DNA from 4 places in the Bradyrhizobium sp. Unk1 genome. Region 3 is predicted to be linked to each of the others. Evidence: predicted binding sites of a transcription regulator. Region 3 holds the regulator's gene; each other region holds the start of a gene.
The links. Region 3 encodes PhoB, which activates phosphate uptake and scavenging genes when phosphate is short. Its sites were predicted from a motif close to TGTCATNNANCTGTCAT; they were not measured.
Positions count from the first base shown of each region.

Region 1: a site for PhoB is predicted at 3,383-3,399, ahead of AC5ZFO_RS24170 (inorganic phosphate transporter). Genes of this name have one in related genera too.
Region 2: a site for PhoB is predicted at 4,530-4,546, ahead of phnF (phosphonate metabolism transcriptional regulator PhnF). Genes of this name have one in related genera too.
Region 4: a site for PhoB is predicted at 4,763-4,779, ahead of AC5ZFO_RS07495 (acetoacetate decarboxylase). Genes of this name have one in related genera too.

Region 1 covers NZ_JCAMOP010000019.1:45,031-52,685, forward strand. The annotation lists gene AC5ZFO_RS24155 (ImuA family protein) at 1-499, opposite strand, end outside; gene AC5ZFO_RS24160 (putative DNA modification/repair radical SAM protein) at 663-1,898, shown strand; gene AC5ZFO_RS24165 (UdgX family uracil-DNA binding protein) at 1,898-3,340, shown strand; gene AC5ZFO_RS24170 (inorganic phosphate transporter) at 3,448-5,076, shown strand; gene AC5ZFO_RS24175 (M20 aminoacylase family protein) at 5,148-6,320, opposite strand; gene AC5ZFO_RS24180 (GMC family oxidoreductase) at 6,535-7,655, shown strand, end outside.
Region 2 covers NZ_JCAMOP010000027.1:66,249-73,903, reverse strand. The annotation lists gene phnL (phosphonate C-P lyase system protein PhnL) at 1-572, opposite strand, end outside; gene phnK (phosphonate C-P lyase system protein PhnK) at 595-1,389, opposite strand; gene AC5ZFO_RS30150 (alpha-D-ribose 1-methylphosphonate 5-phosphate C-P-lyase PhnJ) at 1,382-2,278, opposite strand; gene AC5ZFO_RS30145 (carbon-phosphorus lyase complex subunit) at 2,275-3,378, opposite strand; gene phnH (phosphonate C-P lyase system protein PhnH) at 3,383-3,991, opposite strand; gene phnG (phosphonate C-P lyase system protein PhnG) at 3,996-4,460, opposite strand; gene phnF (phosphonate metabolism transcriptional regulator PhnF) at 4,581-5,312, shown strand; gene phnE (phosphonate ABC transporter, permease protein PhnE) at 5,435-6,283, opposite strand; gene phnE (phosphonate ABC transporter, permease protein PhnE) at 6,280-7,164, opposite strand; gene phnD (phosphonate ABC transporter substrate-binding protein) at 7,241-7,655, opposite strand, start outside.
Region 3 covers NZ_JCAMOP010000037.1:41,709-49,363, forward strand. The annotation lists gene pstB (phosphate ABC transporter ATP-binding protein PstB) at 1-756, shown strand, start outside; gene phoU (phosphate signaling complex protein PhoU) at 768-1,484, shown strand; gene phoB (phosphate regulon transcriptional regulator PhoB) at 1,499-2,206, shown strand; gene AC5ZFO_RS35540 (GcrA family cell cycle regulator) at 2,309-2,821, opposite strand; gene AC5ZFO_RS35545 (aspartate aminotransferase family protein) at 3,278-4,486, shown strand; gene argF (ornithine carbamoyltransferase) at 4,486-5,409, shown strand; gene AC5ZFO_RS35555 (Hsp33 family molecular chaperone) at 5,666-6,673, shown strand; gene apaG (Co2+/Mg2+ efflux facilitator ApaG/CorD) at 6,845-7,237, opposite strand; gene AC5ZFO_RS35565 (OpgC domain-containing protein) at 7,419-7,655, shown strand, end outside.
Region 4 covers NZ_JCAMOP010000004.1:344,948-352,602, reverse strand. The annotation lists gene AC5ZFO_RS07510 (MFS transporter) at 1-1,270, shown strand, start outside; gene AC5ZFO_RS07505 (carbohydrate porin) at 1,267-2,622, opposite strand; gene AC5ZFO_RS07500 (transporter) at 2,681-3,700, opposite strand; gene AC5ZFO_RS07495 (acetoacetate decarboxylase) at 3,816-4,598, opposite strand; gene AC5ZFO_RS07490 (patatin-like phospholipase family protein) at 4,819-5,994, shown strand; gene AC5ZFO_RS07485 (hypothetical protein) at 6,219-6,353, opposite strand; gene AC5ZFO_RS07480 (aldehyde dehydrogenase family protein) at 6,495-7,655, shown strand, end outside.

The DNA.
Region 1 (7,655 bases), on a different contig from region 3:
TGACACCGGAGCCTTGCGCGGCCAGTGTCAGCTTGCGGCTCGCCACGAGATCGAATTGCCGCGTCTCACCCCAGAGCTCGAGCACGACGGCGCCAAGCGCGTCGCAGGCCAGCGCATCGGCCGAGGTCCGCAGCGCGCTCTCGACATCGGCGGCGCGCACCATCACCACGCGGCGCGGATCGAGACCGATCTCGGCAAGCCCGCTCATCGACAGTGCGCCGGTTTCAATTTCCGAAAAATCCTGCCGCACCCACAGCAGCGGCCGGCGCCGCGAGACACGCCCCGCAAGCCCCATGACAAAACCCGTCGCGGCGGTTCCCTGCCGGCCTTCGCAAAACACCTCGTGGATCACCGCGCGCGCGAGCCCGCCCTTCAGCGCGCTGTCGACCTCGCCGTGGCCGAGCGCGACGCGATCGTGCTGATGCACGACCTCCGCCGTCTCGATGCGCTCGATCTGGCCGCGCAAGGTCGCAAGCGCGTTCATCCGTGCGCCGCTCATATACGCCGCTCCTTCAGAGGTGATTGCCGAGGGTCTCAAAAATAAGAACCTGCGGCTGGCTCATTTGTTCATGATATGTTCTAATATAAAGCTAACAGCGGCCGGGGAGTCAATCGAATTGGTGCTCATCCGGATTCGTAAGCTGAATCAAAGGGATCCCACGATGGACGTACAACGCAAGCTGGAGATTCTGGCCGATGCCGCCAAATACGATGCGTCGTGCGCCTCCAGCGGCACCGAGAAGCGGGATTCCAGCGATGGCAAGGGCATGGGCTCGACCGCGCCGGGCATGGGCATCTGCCATTCCTACGCGCCGGACGGACGCTGTATCTCGCTGCTCAAAGTGCTCCTGACCAACGCCTGCAACTACGACTGCCTTTATTGCGTCAACCGCGCCTCTTCCAACGTGCCGCGGGCCCGCTTCACCATCGACGAAGTGGTCAAGCTCACGCTCGACTTCTACCGGCGCAATTACATCGAGGGCCTGTTTCTCTCCTCCGGCATCATCCGCAGCCCCGACTACACCATGGAGCAGGTGGTCAGCGTCGCGCGCAAACTGCGCGAGGAGGATCACTTCCGCGGCTACATCCATCTCAAGACCATTCCCGAGGCCGACGACGCGCTGATCGCGGAAGCCGGCAAATATGCCGACCGTCTCTCCATCAACATCGAAATGCCTGAGGAGACGAGCCTGCAGCAATTCGCGCCGGAGAAAGACGTCCGTGCGATCCGCCGCACCATGGGCCGGCTGCGGCTGAAGCTCGACGAGGCCGAGGAAGGCCGCAACGCGAAGACGAAGGCCAGGCCGCAGCGCTTCGCACCGGCCGGGCAAAGCACGCAGATGATCGTCGGCGCCGACGCGGCCTCCGATCACACCATCCTGCACACCAGCGCCAATCTCTACGGCTCATACAGGCTGCGGCGCGTCTACTACTCCGCCTTCAGCCCGATCCCCGATGCGAGCCGCGCCCTGCCCCTGCGTGCACCGCCCTTGCTGCGCGAGCACCGGCTCTACCAAGCCGACTGGCTGATGCGCTTTTACGGTTTTGACGTCGGCGAGATCGTCGACGACAGCGCGATGCTGCCGCTCGACATCGATCCAAAACTCGCCTGGGCGCTGCGCCATCGCGACCGCTTCCCGCTCGACGTCAACCGCGCCAGCCGCGAGGAACTGCTGCGCGTGCCCGGCTTCGGCACCAAGGCGGTCGAACGCATCATCGCGACGCGGCGCACCACCACGATCCGCCTCTCCGATCTCGCGCGGCTGCACGTGCCCCGCAACAAGGCGCTGCCATTCATCGTCCTCAGCGATCACCGGCCCGCCCCGCATCGTCTCGATGCCGCCGGGCTGATCGAACGGTTCAAGCCGAAGGCAACACAACTGGGGTTTGGCTTCTGATGCAGTACATCACCCTCGACACCGAAACCGATTTCGACGGCTGGCGCAAAGCCGCACGGTCGCTCGTGCTGCATCATGTGCAGCCAAGCGATGTCACCTGGACCGTACAAGGCGGCGAAGCGGAGTTGTTCGCGCCACCCGCGCCGTCTCCGATATTTGAGGTGAACGACGGCACCTTCAATGTGTCCGCAAAATTCGTCGAGCTCGCCAAGGCCGCGATCCTGCATCGCGACGGCGAGCGCTTTGCGATCCTCTATCGCCTGCTCTGGCGCTTGAAGGACAATCACGATCTCATCGAGGTCGCGACCGATCCCGATGTCGCGCAGATCACCGCCATGGCAAGAGCAGTCCATCGCGACGAGCACAAGATGCATGCCTTCGTGCGCTTCCGCGAGATCGGACGCGAGCGCGCGGCGCATTACGTCGCCTGGTTCGAGCCGGAGCATCACATCGTCGAGCTTGCCGCGCCGTTCTTCGCCAAGCGCTTCGCCGACATGCCCTGGTCGATCCTGACACCCGATCTGTGTGCGCATTGGGATGGCCACGCGCTCTCGTTCACGTCGGGCGTGAGCAAGAGCGAAGCACCCGGCGAAGACCGGCTGGAGGAAACCTGGCGGCGCTACTACGCCAGCATCTTCAACCCGGCGCGGCTGAAGGTGAAGGCAATGCAGACGGAGATGCCGAAGAAATACTGGAGGAACCTGCCCGAGGCGTCGATCATTAAGCCCTTGATCGAAGACGCCGAGCGCATGACCGGCGCCATGATCGCCAATGCCGCAACCGATCCGCACAAGCCCCAGAAGCGGCCGGAGGCTCCGATGCCACGCAAGCTGGCTGCCGACGATCTCGAAGCGCTCCGCGAGGAGGCCGCACATTGCCGCGCCTGCCCGCTCTACAAGGATGCCACGCAGACCGTGTTCGGCGAGGGCCCGAAAGACGCGACCATCATGCTGGTCGGCGAGCAGCCCGGCGACAAGGAAGACCTGGCCGGCCATCCGTTCGTCGGCCCGGCCGGCCAGATGCTCGACCGTGCGCTGGCGGAAGCCGGCGTCGACCGCAACAAGGTCTATGTCACCAACGCGGTCAAGCACTTCAAATTCGTGCCGCGCGGAAAGATCCGCCTGCACCAGAAGCCGGCGACGCCGGAGATCCGGGCGTGCCGGCAATGGTACGAGCGGGAAGTTTCGGCAATCCAGCCCGAGCTCATCGTGGCGATGGGCGCCACCGCCGCGCAAAGCGTGTTCGGCAAGATCACCCCGATCGGCAAGACCCGCGGCCGGCTCATAGACCTGCCCGACGGACGCAAGGCGCTGGTGACGGTGCACCCGTCCTATCTGCTGCGACTGCCCGATCCGGAAGCCAAGGTGCTGGAATATCAGCGCTTTGTCGATGACCTGAAGATTGCCGCCGGCTTGCAGAAGAAAGCCCCGCGCGCCGCCTAAATACTGGCAAATACTGGAGGGAAAGCGACTTTACGACGCAGTTGTCATCCAGCCTTCAAATCCATCGCGGACAATAGCCCTTCAAATTAGTTAAGGGGCGTCCAAAAATGACAGATATTGCATTCGACCGTGCGGTAGGCGATCCGACGCCTGTCCAGCCGGCTTCCAGGCCAAATCTCGACAAGGGTTTTAACCCGCTAACGATGATCCTGTTCTTCGGCATCCTTGCCGCAGGCCTGCTGTTCGTTGCCTACAGCATCTATGTCGACGTCAACGCGACCGGCACGAAGGTGACGACCTTCCTGCCCTACATCCTCCTGTTCGTCGCGCTGCTGATCGCGCTCGGCTTCGAGTTCGTCAACGGCTTCCACGACACCGCCAACGCGGTGGCGACCGTGATCTACACCCACTCGCTGCCGGCCGAAGTCGCGGTGATGTGGTCGGGCTTCTTCAACTTCCTCGGCGTGCTGCTGTCCTCCGGCGCAGTCGCCTTCGGCATCGTCTCGCTGCTGCCGGTCGAGCTGATCCTCCAGGTCGGCTCGAGCGCCGGCTTCGCCATGGTGTTCGCACTGCTGATCGCCGCGATCATCTGGAACCTCGGTACCTGGTATTTCGGCCTGCCCGCCTCCTCCTCGCACACGCTGATCGGCTCGATCATCGGCGTCGGCATTGCCAACGCAATGATGCGCGGCCGCGACGGCACCTCGGGCGTCGACTGGAGCAAGGCCACCGAGATCGGCTACGCGCTCCTGCTGTCGCCGCTGTTCGGCTTCATCTGTGCCGCCGTGCTGCTGCTGCTGCTCAAGTTCATCGTGCGCAACCCCGCCCTGTACGCCGCGCCCGAAGGCAACAAGGCGCCGCCGCTGTGGATCCGCGGCCTGCTGATCGCGACCTGCACCGGCGTCAGCTTCGCCCACGGCTCGAACGACGGCCAGAAGGGCATGGGCCTGATCATGCTGATCCTGATCGGCACCGTGCCGACGGCTTACGCGCTCAACCGCGCGCTGCCGGAGAGCCAGGTCGCCCAGTTCCAGAAGGTCTCGGAGGCCGCCTCCAAGGTGATCGCGGCCAAGGGCGCCGGTCACTCGATCATCGGCGATCCCCGTCCTGCGGTGACACAGTACATCACCTCGCACCACATCAGCGAAGGCACCTACCCCTCGCTGTCGGTGCTGGTGAAGGATGTCGGCGACCAGGTCGCGAAGTACGGCTCGCTCAACAAGGTGCCGGCGGAAGTGGTCGGCAACACCCGTAACGACATGTACCTGACCTCGGAAGCGATCCGCTTCCTGATGAAGGACAAGGAAAACGACCTCAACAAGGAAGAGGTCGCGACCTTGAACGCCTACAAGGGCGGCCTCGATAGCGCCACGAAGTTCATCCCGACCTGGGTGAAGGTCGCCGTCGCCATCGCGCTCGGCCTCGGCACCATGGTCGGCTGGAAGCGCATCGTCGTCACCGTCGGTGAGAAGATCGGCAAGACCCATCTCACCTACGCACAGGGCGCCTCCGCCGAGCTGGTCGCCGCCGCCACGATCGGCGCCGCCGACGTGTTCGGCCTGCCGGTCTCGACCACCCACGTGCTGTCGTCCGGCGTCGCCGGCACCATGGCCGCGAACGGCTCGGGCCTGCAGATGGCGACCATCCGCAACCTGCTGATGGCCTGGGTGCTGACGCTGCCCTGCGCGATCGCGCTGTCGGCCACGCTGTATGTGATCTTCTCGCGGATTTTCTGAGCCGATCATTCCGCAAAGACAAAGGGCCCGTGCGATGCACGGGCCCTCTTCGTTTGTGCTTCGGTTCGGCGTTAAGACGCCGCGAGCGACTCCTCGACCAGCTTGACCCAATAGGACGTGCCGAACACGATCGCCTCGTCGTTGAAATTGTAGGCGGGGTGATGCAGGCCGGCGCTGTCGCCGTTGCCGCAGAAGATGAACGCGCCGGGCCGCGCTTCCAGCATGTAGGCGAAATCCTCGCCACCCATCAGCGGCGGCATCTCGTGCACATTGGCCTCGCCGGCAACGTTCCTGGCGATGCGCCGCGCCACCTCGGTCTCCGCGGCGTGGTTGTTCACGACAGGGTAGTTGCGCTTGTAGTGCAGGTCGATCCTGGCACCGGTGATCTGCGCCACGCCCGCCACCACTTCGTGCACGCGCTTCTCGACCAGCTTGCGCACCTCCGGCGACAACGTGCGGATGGTGCCCCTCAGCGTCGCAGTCTGCGGAATGACGTTGCGGGCATTGCCGGCGTGGAATTCGCAGATCGAGATCACGGCCGATTCCAGCGGATCGACGCTGCGGGCGACGATCGACTGCAGCGCGGTGATCACCTGCGCGCCGACCAGCACGGAATCGATGCATTTGTGCGGTCGCGCGGCGTGGCCGCCGAGGCCCTCGATCATGATGTCGACCTCGTCGGTCGCCGCCATTATCGGGCCCGGCCGGATCGCGAACGAGCCGATCGGAATGCCCGGGCCGTTGTGCATGCCGTAGACCTGCTCGATGCCGAAGCGCTCCATCAGGCCGTCCTTGACCATGGCCGCGCCGCCGGCGCCGCCCTCCTCGGCCGGCTGGAAGATCACGACAGCATCGCCGGCGAAGTTGCGGGTCTCGGCGAGATAGCGGGCCGCACCGAGCAGCATCGCGGTGTGGCCGTCATGGCCACAGGCGTGCATCTTGCCCGGAATCTTGGAGGCGTAAGGCAGGTTGGTCTGCTCGTCGACGGGCAGCGCGTCCATATCGGCACGCATGCCGATCACCTTGAGCCCATCGCCGGCCGGCTTGCTGCCCTTGATCACGCCAACCACGCCGGTCTGCCCGAGGCCGGTCACGACCTCGTCGCAGCCGAACTCGCGCAGTCGGTCCGCCACGAATGCTGCGGTGCGGTGAACGTCGTACAGCAGCTCCGGGTGCTGGTGGATGTCCCGGCGCCAGGCCTGAATATCGGGTTGGAGGTCGGCGACGCGGTTCACGATGGGCATGGAGGGTCTCAAGCTTTGTTGGGAATACAGGACTGTCTACCATGCAAGCACCAGTCCACCTAACTCCCGCGGATCGAGGGTCCCCTGTGCTCTCGTCATGGCCGGGCCTGTCACCGGCTTGTCTTGGCCATCCACGTCTGACTATTAGGACGGAAAGCGCGTGGATGCCCGGGACAAGCCCGGGCATGACGCCTGTTTGGGTGGAAGCAGCAGAATGCCGAGGCGGCTCGAAGGTGAGTTTGACTACATTGTCGTCGGAGCCGGCACGGCCGGCTGCATCATCGCCAACCGCCTCTCGGCCGAGCCAGGGAATCGCGTCCTCATCCTCGAAGCCGGCGGCGACGACAACTGGATCTGGTTCCACATTCCGGTCGGCTATCTCTTCGCGATCGGCAATCCGCGCTCGGACTGGATGTTCAAGACCGAGGCCGAGCCGGGCCTGAACGGCCGCTCGCTGGCCTATCCCCGCGGCAAGGTGATTGGCGGCTCATCGGCGATCAACGCCATGATCTCCATGCGCGGACAGGCCGCCGATTACGACCACTGGCGCCAGCTCGGCATGACCGGCTGGGGCTATGACGACGTGCTGCCGCTGTTTAAGCGGCTCGAGGATCATTTCCTCGGCGCGAGCGAACATCACGGCACCGGCGGCGGCTGGCGCATCGAGGCGCCACGGCTGTCATGGGCCGTTCTCGACGCCGTCGGCGACGCCGCCGAGGAGATGGGCATCAAGCGCATCCCGGATTTCAACACCGGTGACAACGAAGGCACCAGCTATTTCCACGTCAACCAGAAGCGCGGCCGGCGCTGGTCGTCGGCGCGCGGCTTCCTCAAGCCGGCGCTGAACCGCCAAAATCTGCGGCTCGAGAAGAACGTGCTGGTCGATCGTCTCATCATCGAGCAGGGCCGCGCCGTCGGCGTACGCTTCATCCAGAATGGCGAGGTCATCGAGGCGCGTGCCAAGCGCGAAGTGATCCTCTCGGCAGGCTCCATCGGCTCAGTGCAGGTGCTGCATCGCTCCGGCATCGGCCCCGCCGACTGGCTGTCGCCGCTCGGCATCGACATCGTGATGGACAAGCCTGGAATCGGCCGCAACCTCCAGGACCATCTCCAGCAGCGCGCGATCTACAAGGTCGAGGGTGTCCGCACGCTGAACGAGACCTATTACAACCTGTTCCGCCGTGGCTTGATGGGGCTCGACTACGCCTTCCGCCGCCGCGGCCCGCTGACCATGGCGCCGTCGCAGCTCGGCATCTTCACGCGCTCCGACGCGACGCGCGCCCGCGCCAACATCCAGTTCCACGTGCAGCCGTTGTCGCTCGACAAGTTCGGCGA
Region 2 (7,655 bases), on a different contig from region 3:
ACGACGGCGCGGTTGGCCGCATCGAGCGAAGCGGTCGGCTCGTCCAGCAGCAGGATCGGCAGGTCCGAGATGAAGCCGCGCGCGATGTTGACTCGCTGCTGCTCGCCGCCGGAGAAGGTCGCGGGCGGAAGCTGCCAGAGTCTTTCAGGAATGTTGAGACGATGCAGCAACTCGCCGGCGCGCTGCTGCGCCTCCGCGCGCGCCAGGCCGTTCACGATCAGGGGCTCGGCGACGACGTCGATGGTCGCAACGCGCGGCACCGCCCGCAAGAACTGGCTGACATAGCCGATGGTGGAGCGGCGGATATTGAGGACCTGCCGCGGCTCGGCGGTGGCGAGATCGACCACAGCGCCGCGATGGCGAATGCCGATACGGCCGGAGTCGCAGCGGTAGTTGCCAAAAATCATCTTCAGGATCGACGACTTGCCGGCACCGGACGGGCCTGCGAGCACGACGCATTCGCCCGGGTTGACGTGGAAGGTCACGCCGCTGACGACAGGCAGCTCGATGCCGCCTTGCAGGTGCATCGTAAAGGTCTTTTTCGCGGCGGCGATGTCGATCATGGCGGTCATCGGAGGGCTCATGTTGGCAAGCTCATGGCGGCAAAATCGAGGAGACGAGGAGCTGGGTATAGGGCTCGCGGGGGTCGTCGAGGACCTGGTCGGTGAGACCAGTCTCGATGACGCGGCCGCCCTTCATCACCATCACGCGATGCGACAGCAGCCGCGCCACCGCGAGATCGTGGGTGACGATGATGACGGCGAGGTGCAGTTCCGCGACGAGGCTGCGCACGAGGTCGAGCAGGCGAGCCTGGACAGACACGTCCAGGCCGCCGGTCGGTTCGTCCATGAATACCATCCGCGGCTCGGTGACGAGGTTGCGCGCGATCTGGAGACGCTGGCGCATGCCGCCGGAATAAGTGCGCGGCGCATCGTCGATGCGCGCGATGTCGATCTCGACGCGGGTGAGCCAGTCCGACGCGGTGTCGCGGATTCGGCCGTAGTGATTCCAGCCCACCGCCATCAGCCGTTCGCCGACATTGGCGCCAGCCGAGACCGCCATGCGCAGGCCCTGCGCGGGATCCTGGTGCACATAGCCCCAGTCGGTGCGGAACAGGAAGCGCCGCTCGGCTTCGCCCAGCGTCGTGAGATCGCGGGTGATGCCGTCGCGCATCCGGTATGACACCTGGCCGGCGCTCGGCGCGAGCTGGCCCGATAGCATTTGCAGCAGCGTCGATTTGCCCGAGCCGGACTCGCCGACGATCGCCAGCACTTCGCCGGGGTAGAGCGAGAAGGAGACGTCGCGGCACGCGGCGATGCGGCCATAGGACTTGCTGAGCGACTCCGCGACCAGCAGTGACTGATCGTTCTCCAGCATCTCCTCAGCCATTTGATCCCTCCTGCGCCTTCTCCTTGTACGGCGCGGCGCTGAGGCTGCCGTGATGGCCGGCGGCCTGGCGGCCCTCGCAATAGTCGGTGTCCGAGCAGACGAACATCCGCCCGCCCTTGTCGTCGATGACGATCTCGTCGAGATAGGAATTCTCGGCCGCGCACAGCGCGCAGGGCGCGTTGAAGCGGTACGGCTCGAACGGGTGATCCTCGAAATCGAGCGACACCACCTGCGTATAGGGCGGGATCGCATAGATGCGCTTCTCGCGGCCGGCGCCGAACAATTGCAGCGCCGGGCAGTTGTCCATCTTGGGATTGTCGAATTTCGGCGTCGGCGACGGGTCCATCACGTAGCGCGCGTTCACCTTCACCGGATAGGCGTAGGCGGTGGCGATGTGGCCGAAGCGGGCGATGTCCTCGTAGAGTTTTACGTGCATCAGGCCGTATTCGGCCAGCGCATGCATGCGCCGCGTCTCGGTCTCGCGCGGCTCCAGGAAACGCAGCGGCTCCGGGATCGGCACCTGATAGACCAGCACCTGATTCGCGTGCAGCGACGTCTCCGGGATGCGGTGACGGGTCTGGATCACGGTTGCATCTTCTGTTGCCGTGGTCGTGGCGACGCCCGCGGTCTTGGCGAAGAATTTGCGGATCGAGATCGCATTCGTCGTGTCGTCGGAGCCCTGGTCGATCACCTTCAGCACGTCCTGCGGCCCGAGGATCGCCGCGGTCACCTGCACGCCGCCGGTGCCCCAGCCATAGGGCATCGGCATTTCACGGCTGGCGAACGGCACCTGATAGCCGGGGATCGCGATCGCCTTGAGGATAGCGCGGCGGATCATCCGCTTGGTCTGTTCGTCGAGATAGGCGAAATTGTAGGCGGGCGCGTTCATTCCGCGGCCTCCTTCATGGCATCGGGCGCATTGGCCTCGGCAAACTCCTTGCGCAGCTTGCGCAGGAGCCCGAGTTCGGACTGGAAGTCGACATAGTGCGGCAGCTTCAGATGCTCGACGAAGCCGGTCGCCTGGACGTTGTCCGAATGCGACATCACGAATTCTTCATCTTGCGCAGGGGCCACGGCGTCTTCGCCGAGCTCGCGGGCACGCAGCGCGCGGTCGACCAGCGCCATCGACATGGTCTTGCGCTCGCTCTGGCCGAAGGCGAGACCATAGCCGCGGGTGAAGCACGGCGCTTCCGTCGCCGAGCCCTTGAACTGGTTGACCATCTGGCACTCGGTGAGCTCGATCGAGCCGAGCGGCACGGCGAAGCCGACGTCTTCCGCGAAGAATTCGACCTCGACCTCGCCGAAGCGGATCTCGCCGACGAAGGGATGGTTGCGGCCGTAACCGCGCTGGGTGGAATAACCCATCGCCAGCAGAAAGCCTTCGTCGCCGCGTGCGAGGTTTTGCAGGCGCAGGTCGCGATCGGCCGGGAAGTTCAGCGGTTCGCGCGTGAGATCGCCGACGCTGGCGCCGTCTTCGGCCCGCGGCGAGGATTCGATCAGCCCGTCGCGGCCCAGAATATCGGTCACGCGCGGCGTGGGCGCCGTCGAAGCTTCGGCCGTCGCCGGCACTTCAGGCACAAAACCCTGGCCCAGCGAGGGATCGAGCAGACGATGCGTGTAGTCGAAGGTCGGCCCGAGGATCTGGCCGCCGGGAATGTCCTTGAAGGTCGCCGACACCCGCCGCTGCACGCGCATCGCGCCGGTGTCGACCGGCTCGCTGGCGCCGAAGCGCGGCAGGGTGGCGCGGAAGGCGCGGACCAGGAAGATCGCCTCGATCAGATCGCCGCGCGCCTGCTTGATGGCGAGCGCCGCGAGCTCGCGGTCATAGAGCGACCCTTCGCTCATGACGCGGTCCACGGCGAGGCCGAGCTGTTCCGAGATCTGATCGAGCGTGACTTCGGAAACACTCTGGTCGCCACGCCGCGCATTGGCGAGCAGGCGATGGGCGTTCTCGATGGCGCGCTCGCCGCCTTTGACTGCGACATACATGCGACTAGCTTCCCTTGTTCACGACACGCGTGGTGCGCGGGATCGCAACCACGGCATCATCGGCGACCAGCACCAAATCGATGCCACGCGGAAACAGCGCCTCGTTGAACCGCAGCCGTTCGAACAAGTCGAAAGGCCTGATCGAGGCCTGAAGTGTCGCGACACCGTCGATGCCGGGGCCACGCAGTTCGAAACTGCGCCCTGAGTCCAAGCTCTCGACCTGAAGGATCACCGTGGTCGAGCGATCCGGATACTCGTTCGTACCCAGTGCGAAGCGCTCGAGCGGCGGCAGCGCCGCGCCGTCGCTGATCAGGGCGAAACTCGCGATCGAGGAGTCCTGCACCACCGGCGCGCCGGTGTGGAACTTGAGCCATTTCACCACGTCCGACCTCTCCGCCATCCGGGCATCGAGCCAGAGCGGCGTGTCGTGATCGAACAGCGTCAGCGCGATCGCGGCAGTGCCGCGCATCGTTGGCCCGGGCACTCCCGCCATCGGTACGATGCGCTGGACCGAGCCCGGCCGCGCCATCGCGTCCATGACGGAACGAAAGGTCGATTGCGCCGACAAGACCTTGTCGACGAAACCCGGCGGAAGTTCCGCAATCGTGGTCATGGCCTCACCCCTCACCGCGCACCATGGTGTAGAAATCAACCTTCGTCGCGGCGGTCTCGGCCGCCGCCTGCTTGCGCTGGATCATAAGCTGCTCGCGCAACGGCGCGATAACGTCACGCTCCACCGCCTCGCCGAAATCACTGGACTGCGCCAGCGCGTCGCACAGCGCGATCAGCCGCGCCTTCTCGCCATCGCGCCCCAGCGTGTAGCCGAAGCCGACCTCGCCGCTCGCGAGCCGGACCGCGGCGCGCGACACCGTGGCTTCACCGAGATTGAAAGGCGCGCCGTCGCCGCCGACCCGGCCGCGCAGCATGACGAGACCGTTTTCCGGCGCGCGCAGCTCCTGATGAGCCGGCAGGGCGAGAGCGCGGAGGCGAGCGGCGATCTCGCCCGCCTCCGCGTGCGCCAGCACGGCCATCGCGGCCTTGCGCTGGACTTGCTGGTTGTTGTGCTGGGTCACCAAATCCACCGAAACTTTCTGCAGAACTTGCCGAATCCAAGTTGTCTATGATAATAGACAACTTGATACGGAAGCGCCATGACTGTTTCGTGACAAACGTGTGATTTCTGAAGTAGGCTTCTCGGCGACATGAGCATGCAGGACTCAGCCTCTTCGGGCGTCGCGCTGTGGCGCCTCGTTGCCGATGGCATCGAGCGCGGCATCGCCGACGGCCGCTTTGCGGCCGGCGACAAGCTGCCGGGCGAGATGGAGATCGCCGAAACCTATCGCGTGAACCGCCACACCGTGCGGCGCGCGCTGGCTGCACTTGCCGAGCGCGGCCTCGTGCGCGCCGAACGCGGCAGCGGAACCTATGTCGAGGCGCAGCGCCTTGCTTATCCCTTGCGCTCGCGCACCCGCTTCTCCGAGATCGTCGGCGCCGACGGCCGCGAACCGCATGGCCGGCTGATCGAGGCGTCCGATGACGTCGCGACCCGCGAACTGGCGCGCGAACTGGGATTGAAGGCCGGCGCGCCGCTGGTGCGGATCGAGGCGATCCGCCTCGCCGACCACACGCCGATCTGCGTCTCCACCACCTGGCTGTCAGCGGAGTTGTTTCCGGGCGCGGGCGAGGTGTTCGCCGCGACGCGCTCAATGACGAAACTGCTCGAGCATTACGGCGTCCGCGACTACAGCCGCGGCGCGACCCGGATCACCGCCGGCATCGTGGACGCGACCGATGCCGCACGACTCGATCTGCCGCTCGGACGGCCGATCCTGGTGGTCGACGCGACCGACCACGATCTCGCCGGCAAGCCGCTGGTGACGAAGCACTCGCGCTTTGCCGCGGAGCGGGTGGAGTTTCTGGTGGAGAACGGGTGATCTACCCGCTCGCGCAGGTATCGTACGGTGGGCAAAGGCGCACTTGCGCCGTGCCCACCATCTTTCCAAGCTATCGGCAGTGGTGGGCACGCTTCGCTTTGCCCACCCTACGACACCTTTGCTCAGGCGACAGCCCGCCGCCCAATAATCGCAAACCGCAGCTTGCTCGATATGAAATCGATCGCGGCCACTGCGACCAAAATCATCAGGATCAGGAACGACACCCTCTGCCATTCCAGCACGCGGATCTGCTCGGCGAGCTGGAGGCCGATGCCACCGGCGCCGACGATGCCGATGATGGTGGCCGAGCGCGTGTTGGATTCGATGAAATAGAGCACCTGGCCGGCGATCACCGGCAGGACCTGCGGCAGCAGGCCGAAGCGGATCTCGTGCAAAGCGCTGCCGCCGGAGGCGCGGACGCCTTCGACCTGCTTCTGGTCGGCGCCCTCGATCGCCTCCGAAAACAATTTTCCGAACGCGCCGAAATCCGACACGGCGATGGCGAGCACACCGGCGAACGGACCGAGCCCGACCACATTGATCCACACCAGCGCCCAGATCAGCGTGTCGACGCCGCGGATCGAATCGAGAAACCGCCTGATAGGAAAGCGCAGGATCTGCGAGGGTATGACGTTGCGCGCGGCCAGCAGACTGACCGGAAGCGCGAACAGCGCGGCGAGCGTCGTGCCGAGCAGCGCGATCGACAGCGTCTCACCCAACGCCTTCAGATAGACCGGCAGCGAAGAGCCGGGATCGGGCGGGATCATCATCAGGCTGATCCAGCCGAGCTGGCTCAGCCCTGCGAAGAATCGCGACGGTGAGAAGTCGAGATCGACGAGGCCGTAGACCAGGATCGCAAACGCCGCGACGATCATCGCCGGCACCGCGAGCCGCGCCGAGGCGGGGCGGTCGAACACGTCGGGGTAGCGCGCGCGAAGCGCTCGCGTGTCGACCTGCCGCGGCCCCGTCACGTCCGTGCCTCCTTGCCGAACAGACGGCCGCGCAGCCAGCCCGTGGTGATGTCGATGATGAAGACCGTGATGATGATGGTGAGCAGGATGGCACTGACGTCGGAGTAATAGAACTTGCGGATGGCGACGACGAGCTCCTGGCCAATGCCGCCGGCGCCGACGAAGCCCATGACGGAGGCCTCGCGGACATTGATCTCGAAGCGCAGCAGCCCGTAGCTGGCATAGCCCGCGGTCACCTGCGGCACCACGGCGAAGCGCATGCAGGAGAGCCAGCTCGCGCCGGTCGAGCGGATGCCTTCGACCGGCTTCATGTCGGCATTCTCGACGATCTCGGAGAACAGCTTGCCGAGCGCGCCGGTGGAGTGGATCGCGATCGCGAGCACGCCGGCCATCGGCCCGAGGCCGAACGCGATCACGAAGATCAGCGCGAAGACGATGCCCGGCACGGTGCGGGCGAATTCGAGCAGGCGACGCACCACGAAGCGCAGCCAGGGCGACGGCGAGGTGTTCTCGGCCGCAAAGAAGTTCAAGGCGAAGGCGAAGGTCGCGCCGATCAGCGTGCCGACATAGGAAATCAGCAGCGTCTCGCCCAGCATCTTCAGCCATTTGCGCCAGCCCCACAGCCACTCGCCGGCATCGGTCCAGACCCGCTGGCCGCTGTCGAGCGTGAGGATGCGGTCGAAATAGCTGATGAAATTGCCGAAATGGGCGAAGAAGGTGCGCAGGTTCACTTCCGCGCCGATGGCGGCAAGAAACAGCGCCGCGGCAAAGATCACCAGCCCCAACAGGAGTCGGAGCCGCTTGCGCGCGACCGCCTGGCGATAGGCCGCGTTGAGCACGGCGAGCTGCTGCTCGGGGAGGATCGAAACCGCGACGGTCATCTGGCCAGGAAAAATGGTCGATCAAAGAGAAAGAGCCGGGTCCATCGACCCGGCTCCAGTGCTATCGTCCTGAAACTCAGGACGCCTTCTTCTTACGCAGTGCATCGACGAACTTGATCAGCTCGATCGTGCCATCCCAGTCCTTGGTGGTGGCGGGATGGAAACCCTTCTTCTGGCCGTCCTGGAGGCGATCGAAGGCCGCCTTGTCCTTGGCCGGCGCGTCGAAGAACGCCTTTGCGATCGCCGCCTTGGCCTCTTCCGGCAGGTCGGAATTGTAAGCGTAGGGGCCGTTGATGATCGGCGCCGACTTGTGGATGATGCGGAAATCGTCCTTCTTCATCGGCGAGCCGTCGGCGTTCTTCAGCATGCCCTTGGTCAGCATCTGCGCCAGCGTGGAATCGTCATCGCTGGTCCACTGGTTGGCCGCAACGTCGACCGTGCCCTGCGCCAGTGCCAGGATCGCGTTCTCATGGCTGCCGGTGAAGACGACC
Region 3 (7,655 bases):
GCCCCGGCCAAGGTGACGGTGCGCAACCTCAACTTCTATTATGGCGAGCACCACGCGCTGAAGAACATCAATCTGGCGCTCGGCACCAACCGCGTCACGGCGTTCATCGGTCCGTCGGGCTGCGGCAAGTCCACCCTGCTGCGCATCTTCAACCGGATGTACGACCTCTATCCGGGCCAGCGCGTCACCGGTCAGCTCATGCTCGACCAGACCAACATCCTCGACCCCAAGCTGGACCTCAATCTGCTGCGCGCCCGCGTCGGCATGGTGTTCCAGAAGCCGACGCCGTTCCCGATGACGATCTACGAAAACATCGCCTTCGGCATCCGTCTCTACGAGAAGATCTCGAAGTCCGAGATGGACGACCGCGTCGAGAAGGCGCTGCGCGGCGGCGCGCTGTGGAACGAGGTCAAGGACAAACTCAACGCCTCCGGCCTGTCGCTCTCCGGCGGCCAGCAGCAGCGCCTCTGCATCGCCCGCACGGTCGCGGTGCGGCCCGAGGTGATCCTGTTCGACGAGCCCTGCTCGGCGCTCGACCCGATCTCGACCGCGAAGGTCGAGGAACTGATCCAGGAGCTGTCCGAGAACTACACGATCGCGATCGTCACCCACAACATGCAGCAGGCGGCGCGCGTCTCCGACAAGACCGCCTTCATGTATCTCGGCGAGCTGATCGAGTTCGACGACACCAGCAAGATCTTCACGTCGCCGACCGACCGGCGCACGCAGGATTACATCACCGGCCGGTTCGGCTGAGGAGACGGAACATGGGTTCTGAACATACCGCAAAGGCCTTCGACACCGACCTCCAGGAGCTCACGCGCCTGGTCGCCGAGATGGGCGGCATCGCCGAGCGCATGATCGTCGATTCCGTCGACGCGCTGATCCGCCGTGACGTCGCGCTCGGCCAGCGTGTCGTCACCATCGACGCCGAGCTCGACGCGCTTCAGAAGAAGATCGAGGAGCGCGCCGTGCTCACCATCGCGCGCCGCCAGCCGATGGCGGTGGATCTGCGCGAGATCGTCGGCGCCATGCGCGTCGCGACCGATCTCGAGCGGATCGGCGACCTCGCCAAGAACATGGGCAAGCGCGTCGCGGCGCTGGAGACCGATTTCCATCCGCTCAAGCTGTTCCGCGGCCTGGAGCACATGACCGACCTCGTGCAGCAGCAGGTCAAGTCGGTGCTGGATGCCTATGCCGCGCACGATCTGCCGGCGGCGATGGCGGTGTGGAAGGGCGACGAGGAAGTCGACGCCATCTGCACCTCGCTGTTCCGCGAGCTCCTCACCTACATGATGGAGGATCCGCGCAACATCTCGTTCTGCATCCATCTGATGTTCTGCGCCAAGAACATCGAGCGCATCGGTGACCACGCCACCAACATCGCCGAGACCGTGTTCTACATGATCGAGGGCCAGGCGATCACCGACAAGCGGCCGAAGGGCGACATGACGACCTTCGCCACGACGGTCCCGAACACTTAAGGAGCGACGACACCATGGGCGCACGCATTATGGTGGTTGAGGACGAGGAAGCTCTCACCGAGCTTCTCCGCTACAACCTCGAAGGCGACGGCTATGACGTCGAGACGGTGATGCGCGGCGACGATGCCGACACCCGCCTCAAGGAGCACATCCCCGATTTGATCGTGCTCGACTGGATGCTGCCGGGCCTCTCCGGCATCGAGCTGTGCCGGCGGCTGCGCACCCGGCCCGAGACCAAGCAGCTCCCGATCATCATGCTCACCGCGCGTGGCGAGGAGAGCGAGCGGGTGCGGGGCCTTGCGACCGGCGCCGATGACTACATCGTCAAGCCGTTCTCGGTGCCGGAGCTGCTGGCACGCGTGAAGGGCCTGCTCAGGCGCGCCAGCCCGGAGCGGCTCGCCACGGTGCTCGCCTATGGCGACATCGAGCTCGACCGCGACAAGCGCCGCGTGGCGCGTTCGGGCCGGCCGATCGATCTCGGTCCAACCGAATATCGCCTGCTGGAGTTCTTCCTGGAGCATCCCGGCCGCGTGTTCTCGCGCGAGCAGCTGCTCGACAGCGTCTGGGGCCGTGACATCTACATCGACGAGCGCACCGTCGACGTCCATATCGGCCGCCTGCGCAAGCTGCTCAATCTCGGCCGCGAGCAGGACCCGATCCGCACCGTCCGCGGCGCGGGCTACGCACTGGACGATCGCTTTGCGAAGGCGGAGCAGGCGTAGGGTCCGCCGCAAGCCAGCAAACAAAAAGCGCGCCGGGTGGCGCGCTTTTTTCTTGCTCGATCGTCCCAGCCCTGTGCCGGGACAAGGTTGTCTGGAGCTAACTCAGCGCGGACCCGGCTTCGCCGGCGCGCGACGGCGATCGGCCGCGGGCTGATACGCCACGCGCGAGTGCTGGGCGCAGTAGGGCAGGCCGGAGAGCGCCTTGCCGCCGCAGAAGAAGAAATCCGGGCTCGAGGGATCGCCGACCGGCCAGTGGCAGGTGGCCTCGTTCAGCTCCAGCAGCGACAGCCGCTGGCTCATCGGCACGACGTTGTCGTAGGTGACCGGTTCGGCCTCGACCTCGACCTCGAAGGCCTGCGCCAGCGCGGTGTTGCCGCGCGCGATCGGGCGGGTCACCCGCATCATGTGCTGGGCGGGGCGCGCCTTGCGCGGCCGGGGCGCTGCCGATGAAGGGCTCTTGGCGCGGCCCGACAGGCCGAGCCGGTGCACCTTGCCGATCACGGCATTGCGGGTCACATTCCCGAGTTCAGCGGCGATCTGGCTGGCCGAAAGTCCGGCCTCCCAGAGCTTTTTCAGCTGCTCGACGCGATCATCCGACCAGGTCAAAACGGTCATTGCACCCTTTCCTTCGCCGGCGCCTGCCATCCTGGCGGCCGCACGGCGAATGCCTAAGCTTCGAAAAACCCGTGCCGCCAGAATCCCTTAAGGCTCGCCGGGCGCGCCAGATGCGCCCGAACGCTTACGCCGGTACATGAGGACTTAGAGGATCAGAACTGCTGCACGAGATGTCGTATCTGACAAGCCAAACGCTACAATATGGCGTGACTCACGCGCAAGAGTCCGCCGACTCGCTTCCACATGTTCCGTGGCGGAAATACGCAAAATCGACACCGCAAGACTACGGATTCTGCGTTTCGCGAGGCTTTCCGGGCGGCATTGACACCGGTTTCACCAGGCATAAGATAGTCGTGCGTGCCGCCCTTAAAAGGCGGCACGTTTCGTTTTCCGGGCCGGTCAATGGTGCGTTGCGCAATGCACGCTCACACCGTCCGCAACATTCAAGTGATCGTCATGACTAACAGCGCAGCGCCGCACTTGCTCCCCGTTTTCGCCAGGTCCGACCTCGGTTTCGAGCGCGGCGAAGGCTGCTGGCTGATTGCGACCAACGGCGATCGCTATCTCGATTTCACCTCGGGCGTGGCGGTGAATGCGCTCGGCCATGCTCATCCTGCGTTGGTCAAGGCGTTGCAGGAGCAGGCCACCAAACTCTGGCACATGTCGAACCTGTTCCAGAGCCCGGACGGCGAGAAGCTTGCCGCGCGTCTGTGCAATGAAAGCTTCGCGGACTTCGTGTTCTTCTGCAATTCCGGCGCTGAAGCGCTGGAAGGTGTGATCAAGCTGGTCCGCCATCATCACTTCTCAAAGGGGCATCCGGAACGTTACCGCATCATCACCTTCGAAGGCGCCTTCCACGGCCGCACGCTGGCAACGCTCGCCGCGACCGGTTCGGCAAAATATCTCGAGGGGTTCGGCCCGCCGATGGACGGCTTCGACCAGGTCCCGCATGGTGATATCGAAGCCGTCAAGAAGGCGATCGGTCCGCAGACCGCCGGCATCCTGATTGAGCCGATCCAGGGCGAGGGCGGCGTGCGTTCGGCAACGCCCGCCTTCCTGAGGGCGTTGCGCCAGCTCTGCGACGAGAAGGGTCTGCTGCTCGCGTTCGACGAGGTGCAGACCGGCATGGGCCGCACCGGCGATCTGTTCGCGCATCGCCGCACCGGCGTCACGCCTGACGTGATGTCGCTGGCCAAGGCGCTTGGCGGCGGCTTCCCGATCGGCGCGGTGCTGGCGACCGCGGACGCGGCTGCCGGCATGGGGCCCGGCTCGCACGGCTCGACCTTCGGCGGCAATCCGCTCGCGATCTCGGCTGCCAACGCCGTGCTCGACGTCATGCTCAAGCCCGGCTTCTTCGATCACGTGCAGAAGATGTCGCTGCTGCTCAAGCAGAAGCTCGCCTCCGTGATCGATCGTTATCCTGACATCGTCAGCGAAGTGCGCGGCGAAGGCCTTCTGATCGGCATCAAGGCCGTGGTGCCGTCAGGCGATCTCGGCGCGGCGCTGCGCAACGAGAAATTGCTCACGGTCGGCGCCGGCGACAATGTCGTGCGCTTCCTGCCGCCCTTGATCGTCACCGAAGCCGAAATCGAGGACAGCGTCGGTCGGCTCGAACGCGCCTGCGCCGCGATCTCGTCCAGTCAGACCAAGCGGGCGGCAAGCTGATGAGCAAGTCCCCGAAGCACTTTCTGGATATCAACGAGCTCCCGCTGTCGGAGCTCAAGAGCATGCTCGCGGCCTCCTCCGCCATGAAGGCGAAGCAGAAAGCGCACCAGCCGGTGAAGCCGCTGGAAGGCAAGACGCTGGCGATGATCTTCGAGCGTCCCTCCACCCGCACCCGCGTCTCGTTCGACGTCGCCATGCGCCAGCTCGGTGGCGAGCCCATCATGCTGACCGGCGCCGAGATGCAGCTCGGCCGCGGCGAGACCATCGCCGACACGGCGCGCGTGCTGTCGCGCTATGTCGACGCCATCATGATCCGCATCCTCAATCACGAGGCCCTGCTGGAGCTGGCGGAATATGCGACGGTGCCCGTCATCAACGGCCTGACGCGGCGCTCGCACCCTTGCCAGGTGATGGCCGACCTCATGACCTACGAAGAGCATCGCGGCCCGATCGAGGGCAGGACGGTGGCCTGGACCGGCGACGACAACAATGTGCTGGCGTCCTGGGCGCATGCCGCCGAGCGTTTCAAGTTCAAGCTCAATGTCGCGACGCCGCCGGAGCTTGCGCCGAAAAAGGTGATGCGGGACTTCATCAAGGCCACCGGCGCGCCGATCGTGCTCGGCACCGATCCCGAGGCCGCCGTGAAGGGCGCCGACTGCGTCGTCACCGACACCTGGGTGTCGATGGGCGACAAGGAGGGCGAGCACCGTCACAACGTGCTCAAGCCCTATCAGGTCAATGCGAAGCTGATGTCGCTGGCCAGGCCCGATGCGCTGTTCATGCATTGCCTGCCCGCCCATCGCGGCGAGGAAGTCACGGACGAGGTGATCGACGGCCCGCAATCGGTCGTGTTCGACGAGGCCGAAAACCGCCTGCATGCGCAGAAGGGCATTCTGGCCTGGTGCTTTGACGCGGTGAAGTAATCTCACTTGTAGCCCGGATGGAGCGCAGCGAAATCCGGGTTTGTGTCCGCAGTTGGAGTGGTCCCGGATTGCGCTACGCTCCATCCGGGCTACGCGGGCTATCGCGTAATCCTGTGGCTATGGGTCCCGTATCAGCGCTTCGCGCGCCCCGGGACGACATCGAATTTGCAGGATCCTGTGCGATCATAAGTGCATCCGGAACACACCACCCTTGCGCCCTCTTCCATTTTCCTCCATCGACCCCAGATAAAGCGCCATGGTTTCCCAATCCCCTGACATGAATACCGGGCCTGAAGGCCCGGTTCGCGCGCCATCAGCGGTTCCCATCGATGACGCCGTGCTGCCTTACGAGGTCGACGCGCTCGACGTGCGTGGCCGCCTGGTGCGGCTTGGTCCCGCGCTCGACGAGATCCTGACCAAGCACGATTATCCCGCTGCCGTGGGCAAGCTGCTCGGCGAGGCCATCGTACTGACGACGCTGCTCGGCTCGGCGCTGAAGTTCGAGGGCCGCTTCATTCTCCAGGCCCAGACCGACGGTCCGGTGTCGTTCCTGGTCGTCGACTACATGGCGCCGGATCGCCTGCGCGCCTATGCGCGCTACGATGCCGAGCGCCTCGGCGAGATAAAAGATTCCGGCACGCTCCTCGGTAACGGTCATCTCGCCATGACCATCGACCAGGGTCCCGACATGAGCCGCTACCAGGGTCTGGTCGCGCTCGACGGCGGTAGCCTGGAAGATGCCGCCCACGAATATTTCCTGCGCTCCGAGCAGATCCCGACGCGCGTGCGTCTCGCGGTCGGCGAGGAGTGGCGCTCGAACGACGGCGGCAAGCATCGCTGGCGCGCCGGCGGCATGCTGATGCAGTTCCTGCCGAAGGCGCCCGAGCGCGCGCGGCAGGCCGATTTGCATCCCGGCGATGCGCCCGAAGGCGCGGAGGTGCATGCTGTCGCCGAAGACGACGCCTGGGTCGAGGCGCGTTCGCTGGTCGAGACCGTCGAAGACGTCGAGCTGATCGACCCCGAGCTCTCCGGCGAACGACTGCTGTTCCGCCTGTTCCACGAGCGCGGCGTGCGCGTGTTCAATCCGCTGGTCCTGAAGGCGCAATGCTCCTGCTCGCGCGATGCGGTTGGCGCGATGCTGAAGAGCTTCTCGCCCGACGACCGCGCCGCCATGGTCAAGGACGACAAGGTCGTGGTGACCTGCGAGTTCTGCTCGTCGGTGTACCAGTTCACGCCGCCCGAGGCGGGCGTCGAGGGTGCGTAGGCATCGCATCCTTCGTCATTGCGAGCCACACACTTGGTGTCGTCGCCCGGCTTGACCGGGCGATCCAGTACTCCGAGACGGCAGTGATTGAGCCGAGAGGCTGCGGCGTACTGGATGCCCCGCCTTCGCGGGGCATGACGGCTGCAAGTGTTGCGACGATCTCGGCGCGCCCTAGTTCAACACCCGCTTGTTGTCCGGGCTGTCCAGCGAGAACGTCGGCACGTCGATCTCGAAGCGTTCGCCGCTTTCGCTGACCATCTGGTAGCGGCCGGTCATGAAACCCGAGGCGGTCGCGAGCGGCACGCCGGAGGTGTACTCGAAGCGCTCGCCGGGAGCCAGGGTCGGCTGCTCGCCGACGACGCCCTCGCCCCTGACCTCCTGCTGGCGGCCGGTGGCGTCGGTGATGATCCAGTGTCGCGTCTTCAGCTGCACGGTTTCGTCGCCGGAATTGGTGATGACGATGGTGTAGGACCAGAAATAGCGGGAGCGGTCGGCCGACGACTGCTCCGGAACAAAGTTCGGCTCGACGGTCACTTCGATCTGGCGGGTCACGGCGCGATACATGGCTGCCATCATAACGAAAACCCGGCCGGGAACCAACGGCCGCAGGCGGTTTTGGCGACATCGTGCCGCCAGAATTACCGAGGAAGTAGATCCCAATGTGATCCGGCCGCTTTGCGAGACGACGGCCGGACCTGTACACTCCTTGATACGTCGCGATTTGCGGAAGGGTTTCGAACCCCCGATGACCATTGCCGACCAAGTGACGGGATCGACGATCGCGGGAACCGGCAAGCCTGCGGAGGCCAGACCTGCGGAGGCGAAGCCGCGCTCCGCCGCGCCGGCCATCACGCTGCCCGCCATCGGCGAGCGCGAGCTCCGGCTCGACCTGTTCCGCGGGCTCGCGCTGTGGCTGATCTTCGTCGACCATCTGCCGCCGAGCCTTTTGACCTGGTTCACGATCCGCAATTACGGCTTCAGC
Region 4 (7,655 bases), on a different contig from region 3:
ACTCAGCCGCCGCAATATCCACTACGGCTGGGTGATGGTCGGCGTGACCTTCCTCACCGCGCTGATCAGCGCCGGCACGGTCGGTGCGCCCGGCGTGTTCATCGTCCCGCTTCAGCACGAGTTCGGCTGGAGCACGGCGCAGATTTCCTCCGCGCTGTCGATCCGCTTCATCCTGTTCGGGCTGATGGCGCCGTTCGCGGCCGCCCTGCTCAACCGTTACGGCCTGCGCAACGTCACGTTGACTGCACAGCTCATCGTGGTCTCGGCGCTGGTCCTTTCGCTGGGCATGACCGAAGTCTGGCAGCTCGTGTTGCTGTGGGGCGTCGTGATCGGCATCGGCACCGGCATGACCGCGCTGGTGCTGGGCGCCACTATCGCGACGCGCTGGTTCGCCGCGCGGCGCGGCCTCGTCGTCGGCATCATGACCGCGAGCGTCGCTACCGGCCAGCTCGTCTTCCTGCCGCTGCTCGCAAGCCTGACCGAGCGTTACGGCTGGCGGCTCGCGCTCGGCTTCGTCTGCATCGCGCTATGCGTTTCGGCCGTTGCGGTTCTCCTCGCGATGCGCGACCGGCCGAGCGATCTGGGCCTGCGCCCGTTCGGCGACGAAGGCACCGAGCCCCTGCCGGCTCCGCCGGTCAGCCATGGCTCGATCACGGGCGTGGCGCTCGGCACGCTGCGCGACGCCTCGAAGTCGCGCGCGTTCTGGATCCTGTTTGCGACCTTCTTCGTCTGCGGCGCCTCGACCAACGGCCTCGTCCAGGTGCATTTGATTCCGATGTGCCTCGATTTCGGCATCCCGCAGGTGCAGGCCGCAAGCCTGCTCGCCGCGATGGGCATCTTCGACTTCTTCGGCACCATCATGTCGGGCTGGCTGTCGGACCGCTACGATAATCGCTACCTCCTGTTCTGGTACTACGGCCTGCGCGGCCTCTCGCTGATCTTCCTGCCCTTCAGCGATTTCTCGTTCTACGGGCTGTCGATCTTCGCGATGTTCTACGGGCTCGACTGGATCGCCACGGTGCCGCCGACGGTGCGGCTCACCGCGCAGAAGTTCGGACCCGAGCGCGCCAATCTGGTGTTCGGCTGGATCTTTGCCGGCCATCAGCTCGGCGCAGGCACCGCGGCGTTCGGCGCCGGTTTCTCGCGGACTGTCTATGAGAGCTACCTGCCCGCGTTCTTCATCGCCGGCGCGCTCTGCGTGTTTGCCTCGCTGATCGTGCTGGCGCTGTCGCGGCAACCGAAGGTCGAGCCGAAGCCGGCGATGGCCTAGTACCTGATCGTGGTGGTGACGCCGAAGACGGCGGCGTCACCGATCCGCGACACGCCGGTCGGATCGTTCGGATTGGGGACGCCACCGGAGGGGCGGAACACGTATTGGAAGTATGGTGCGATCAGCCAGCCCGGCTTGATATGCGCCTCGTAGATCATCTCGATCAGCGTCTCGTTGCTGCGCACCGGGCTCTGGATGCCGGTGAAGGCCTGCGTATCGAGATCAAGATTGCGCGCGGTGTTCGAAATCCGCATATAGGCCATCGCCACGCCGAAGCGATCGAGCGGACGGCCTGGCGTGAAGCCGACGAAGCCGATGCCGCCGTCCACGTAAAGGTCGATCAGATTGCGGTCCGGCGGGCTGTAGGCGATGCGGCCGAACGCGGTGACGCCCGGGATCGAGGCTGACGTGGTGTTGTCCTTCACCTCCGGCGGGCGATAGAGCACTTGCTCGACGACGGCGAAGATACCGTAATTGCCGCGAAGTCTTGCAGGCACACCGCTCCCGCCGGGATCGGCGATCGACAGCCCCTCCGCCGTAAAGCGCTGGCTGTCGAACGAGCCGTAATGCTTCCAGGCGCCCGGCGTGAAATTGCCGGCGAGCGGCCGGCCTCCGAGATCGATGTCGTAGTTGAAGCGGACCTGCCCGATCACCCACGGCGGATCGTTGACGCGGAACGCCAGACCATGATGGTCGCGCAGCTGCGGATCCGCCTCGCCCGGGCCTGACGGATCGCCGTTGAACACCGCACCGAACGCGGTGATGTTTTCGGTCAGCGCCGCCTTGATGCGGATGCCGGGCACAGCGATCGGCGGTGCCGGGCCGCCGGCGGGAAGATTGCTCGCCTTGATCGCGGGCCAGCCGAAGGTGCCGTTGATGAAGAGGTCGTCGGTCTGGCTGTCGAAGAACTCGACGTCGGCGGCCTGCTGGCCGGCCCTGATGTTCAGGCGGTCGCCGAAGAAGCTCTGCTCGAAATAGGCGTTGTAGAGCCGCCGGTCTGGCAGTGCCTCGATCTCGCTGATGGTGGCGAGGTTCATCACGTAATTGCGGCTCAGCCCCTGGCCGTAGATCACGAACGCATTGGCGTAGAAGCGGCCGCCGGTCCAGCCCACCAGCTTGTCGAGATCGGCATCGACCGAGAGATCGAGGCGGCCGAAATGGATGGCGCCGCGCTTCACCCCGCCGGAGACGTTGGCGATGTTGTCGGCGATATAGGTGGCGCCGAAATTCAGGCCCTTGTTGGCGAGCCCGTCATGCCATTCGTTGAACCATTTTGGCGCCAGCCATTCGGCCGCGCTTTCGTCCTTGGCGCCGGCGAGCGCGCTCGTGCTCGCGACCGTTGAGGCCAGCACAATGGCGGCCGCGCGTCGCAACGGAGATTGATGGGCACGCCAACTCACGGTCAATACGCTATTTTTTGAAGATGCCCGTGCGCCGCATGAAGAGATAGGCCGCGCCGACCGAAGAGGCCATCAGCAGCGCCGCCACGAGAAATCCGCTCTCGACGTCGGTCAGCGGCAGGCCCTTGGTGTTCATGCCGAAGATGCCGGTGATCAGGGTCGGCGGCAGCAACAGCGAGGTCACGATGGAGAGCGTGTGGAGGTGGCGGTTGCTCTCCTCCTCGTTCTTGAAACGCAGCTCCTCCTCGAGCAGGCGGCTGCGTTCGCGGAGCTCGACGATGTCGTGATCGAGCCCGTCCAGCCGCTGCGCCAGCTTGCCGGCGTGAATGCGTAAGGCCGGCGAGAGATGATCGGTATTCTTCTGATCGAGGCGGTGGAACAGCACGCGCAGGCCGGTGAGCTGGCGATGCAGTCTGACGCAGGTCCGGCGCAGCCGGCCGAGATTGCGGCGCATCTCCGGCTTGGCGTCGTCGGCCAAAATCCGTTCCTCGATGTCGTCGATCTCCTGGCCGAGCTTGTCCGCCATCCGGTCCAGCGTGTCGGCGACCTCGTCGACGATCTTTTCCAGGAGATGGGCGACGTTGTCGACGCGGTAGCCGCCTTCGAGCACGCGGCGCGTCGCATCAGCCGAGCACAGCGCCTGATGCCGGCCGCTGACGAGAAGATGCTCGGTCATGGCGAAACGCAGGAACGCGGTCTCTTCCGTCGCGCTGTCGATGTCGCGCACGAGATCGGAGAAGACCCCGTAGACGCAGTGGTCGATGACGTGAAGCTGCTGGAAGGTGTCGTTGGACAGCAGGAGGTCACGCGCAAGCGGCGGCAGCTGTGACGCTGCGATCCAGGGCCGCGCGCGCGCATCGGTCAGGTTGAAATGCAGCCAGAGCCGGCCGTCATGGCTGAACTCGATCGGCTGGTCGATCGGCAGCGCCTCGGCACTGCCGTCGCCGTGCAGCCGGAACGCCCAGACCAAGCCGGGAATGGCGGGCACGGAATCCGATATCGCGCTGACAAGCTTCGCCGGCTCAGCCATGGCCAACCCCAATTGTCAATAAATGCCCCGCTTCCGGAAGATGGCTGACGGCATCTTCCGAACCTCTCGCGGGTACTCAATTACGGCTTTGTTACAGTTTGATGATGGTGCCGCCCTACTCCGCGGCCAGCCCCGTCGCGGCCACCGCCTCGGCCTCCTTGACGTAGTCGTGCACGACGCGGCCGAACGGCAGCGTGAGATCGGCGATGTAGTGGTGCGCGCCGAGGCAGCGGCGAACCGGGAAATCCGCGACCGGCGCGTTGACGTGGGGCACCAGATGCAGCCGGCCGGGCCCCATCCAGGAGCCTTTCGGCACGATGTCGATGAGGTTGATCGCGACGAGCTGACAGACTTCGAGACGGCCGTCGACGCCCGGGATCATCTTCAGATTGATCTGCGTCTTCGACAGCGTCGCACGGGTGCGATCGCCGTTGCCGGCCATGCTCTCGTGCTTGTAGCCCATCGTGCCCATGGCGACGAGCTGGCCGGCATATTCCAGCGTGCCCGTCAGCGTGTCCTTGACGATCTCGAGCTTGGGATGGGCGTATTTCTTGGGAAAGCCCCAGATCTCGCGGCCCGCCGCGATCGGCGGATCGTCGTCCAGATACATCTGCGAGACGAAATTGACCTCCTCGCCGTTGAGACGCGCGGGGATGACGAGGCCGGATTCGGTGTAGCTGCCGAAGCCGGAGGAGTCCGGCATCTTGATCCATTCGTAATGCACGATCGGCTGGTCGATCGGCTCCAGCGGCTCAGGCAGGCCGGCGCGGATCAGCTCCGGATCGGTCTCGTAGGTGATGACGAGGAATTCGCGGTTGACGAAGCGATAGGGCCCGGCCGGATAGCTCGGTCCCGCCGCCGGCATGGACGGAAGTCTCAGCACGTCTTCCCTGCGCATCCTGATCTCCTGTGTGTGATGCCCGCCCGGCGGCGTCAGGCCTGGACCGCAAATTGCTAGCCGCCGTCATTGACTGCGATGTGAAGGATTTCCGTCAGGCGCACGACCTCCCGCCATTCCCGTTGCGGTCGACCTGCATGCGGACAATGCATCGGCGCTGAAATTGTCATCACGCCGTCACTGCCGGACGCAATCGTTTGGTCCACGCTAGGAGGCACCCATGGACGCCCGCACGTCGCAACCGGCTCATCAGACGCATCAGCCTCCCGCGCGGGGCTGGCGCCCCGAACGCTGCGACCGCGTCGCGCTGGTTCTGCAAGGTGGCGGCGCGCTCGGCGCCTACCAGGCCGGCGTCTATCAGGCGCTGCACGAGGCCGGCATCGAGCCCGACTGGGTCTGCGGCGTCTCAATCGGTGCAATCAATTCTGCCATCATCGCCGGCAACAAGCCGGAGAAGCGGCTGGAGGCCCTGCGCATCTTCTGGGAGCGCATCACCAATCGCAAGATCTGGCATTACACGCCCGACGGCGACATCTTCCGCCAGTGGCGCAATCTCACCAGTGCGTGGATGACGTCGGCGATGGGCCAGCCCGGCTTCTTCACCCCGCACCAGGTCAATCCCTGGTTCAGCCCGGTCGGCGCGCGCACCGCCACCAGCTATTACGACACGATGCCGCTGAAGGAGAGCCTGCTGGAGCTCGTCGACTTCGACCTCATCAACGAGAAGAAGGTCCGCTTCGCGGTCGGCGCGGTCAACGTGCTCTCGGGCAACTTCATCTATTTCGACAATTCCCATGACGAGATCGAGCCGGAGCACATCATGGCCTCCGGCGCCCTGCCGCCGGCACTGCCGATGGTGCGGATCGGCACCGATCATTTCTGGGACGGCGGCATCGTCTCCAACACGCCGCTCCAGCACCTGCTCGACCAGGAGGATGCGCTCAACTCGCTGGTGTTCCAGGTCGACCTGTTCAGCGCGCGGGGCGTGCTGCCGCGCTCGATCCAGGACGTGATGGCCCGCCACAAGGACATCATGTATTCCTCGCGCACGCGCCACAACACCGACGTCTATCGCCGCACCCACAATCTCAAGGTTCTGCTCTACAAGGCGCTGGCGAAGATTCCGGACGAGCAATTGTCCGAGGAGGATCGTAGCCTCAAGGTAAGCCTGCGCAACATGCCGGAGATCGCGATCCTGCATCTGATCTACCAGCAGAAGGCCTATGAGGGCGACGCCAAGGACCACGAATTCTCGGGCACCTCGATGCGCGAGCACTGGACAAGCGGCTACGAGGACACCAAGCGCACGCTGAAGCGCCGCGACTGGATCAAGATGCCCGAGGAAGGCATGGGCCTCGTGGTGCACGACGTGCACCGGGAGACGGAGAGCGCGTAACGGGCGCTCTTCAGACGGACCGCTCCAAACAAAAACTGCGAAAACAACCCCATGCACAGTAGCCGGGCGTGGCGGATCAATGACTTACGCTTTCCCGAAGCAATTTGACTCGTCGGGCAAAACAGGGGCATGATACTATCGTCGCCTTCCATCCATTTTGACCTTCGATGACGTGACGCAAAGCATCAGCCCCGCGGTCTCGATGTCGCGCGTACGCTGGGGCATCACACCTGCCTGCGGTAACTCATTGGCCGTGCGCTCGTGACTTGACCGCTCATTTCGTCACCATTGATGACGCCGTCGAACCGAATCTGCATTCCGTTGAGGTTGACCTGCATGACCACCTTGTTGCCGGACATGGAGAAGTTTGCAGGGACGGTCCGGCCATTTGCCAAATCGCACGACGGATCCGCTCAGCGCCAATCCGCGACATTGGCCACACCGCGCCCCATGCCATAGTGGACGCCAGGCGAAGAGCACAACACGGCGTGGAGAAAATGATGATCAAGATTGTACAGGCCTTCGACCGAAAAGAGATCACCGAGCTCGGCAGTGACGACGCCGCCGCGCTGGAGGCAAAGTTCGAGACCGCGCGAAAGCTGTTCGCGGACCGAAAGGCCTGGCTGAAGCCGCATCAGCGGATCGCCATTCTCAATAGGCTCGCCGATCTGGTCTCGGCGAAGCGGCAGGATTTTGGTCTCCTGATCGCGCGCGAAGGCGGCAAGCCGCTCACGGATGCGTTGATCGAGACGGATCGGGCGATCGACGGCATCCGCTCGGCAGCGGATTTTTTGCGGACCCGCGGCGGGGTCGAGGTCCCGATGGGCCTGACGCCCGCAAGCGATGGCCGGCGGGCATGGACCATCAAGGAACCCATCGGCATTGTCGCAGCGATCTCGGCCTTCAATCATCCCCTCAACCTGATCGTTCACCAGATCGCACCGGCGATCGCGACGGGTTGCCCTGTCATCGTCAAACCGGCTGGCACAACGCCCCTGTGCTGCGTCGAGCTCGTGAAGCTCGTCCACGAAGCCGGCATGCCCGAAGGCTGGGTGCAGACGTTCCTCCCGGAGGATCATAGCCTGCCTGAAAAATTCGCGACCGACCCACGCGTCGCCTTCCTGAGCTTCATCGGCTCGGCGCGCGTCGGCTGGCATCTGCGATCGGTCATCACCCCCGGTGCACGCTGCGCCCTCGAGCACGGCGGTGTCGCGCCCCTCATCGTCGACCGCAGCGCCGACCTCGAAAAGATCATCGAGCCGATCGCCAAGGGCGGCTATTACCACGCGGGGCAAGTCTGCGTGTCGGTCCAGCGCATCTATGTGCATTCCGCGCTTCAGAAGGAGTTCGTCGACCGCTTCGCGGCCAGGGTCGAGGCCCTGAAGGTGGGAGACCCGACGCTCCCCGAGACAGAGGTGGGACCGCTGATTACGCCGCAGGAGGTTGCGCGTGTCGAAGGCTGGATCAATGAGGCGGTTTCGGCCGGGACACGACAGATCGGGGGCGGCCGGTTGAGCGAGACCACGCTCAAGCCATCGATCCTGATCTCGCCGCCGCGCGATGCCAAAATTTCCACGCTGGAGGTGTTCGGGCCGGTGACCTGCGTCTATCCGTTCGATCGCATCGACGACGCGATCGCGGAAGCCAACTCGCTTCCGGTC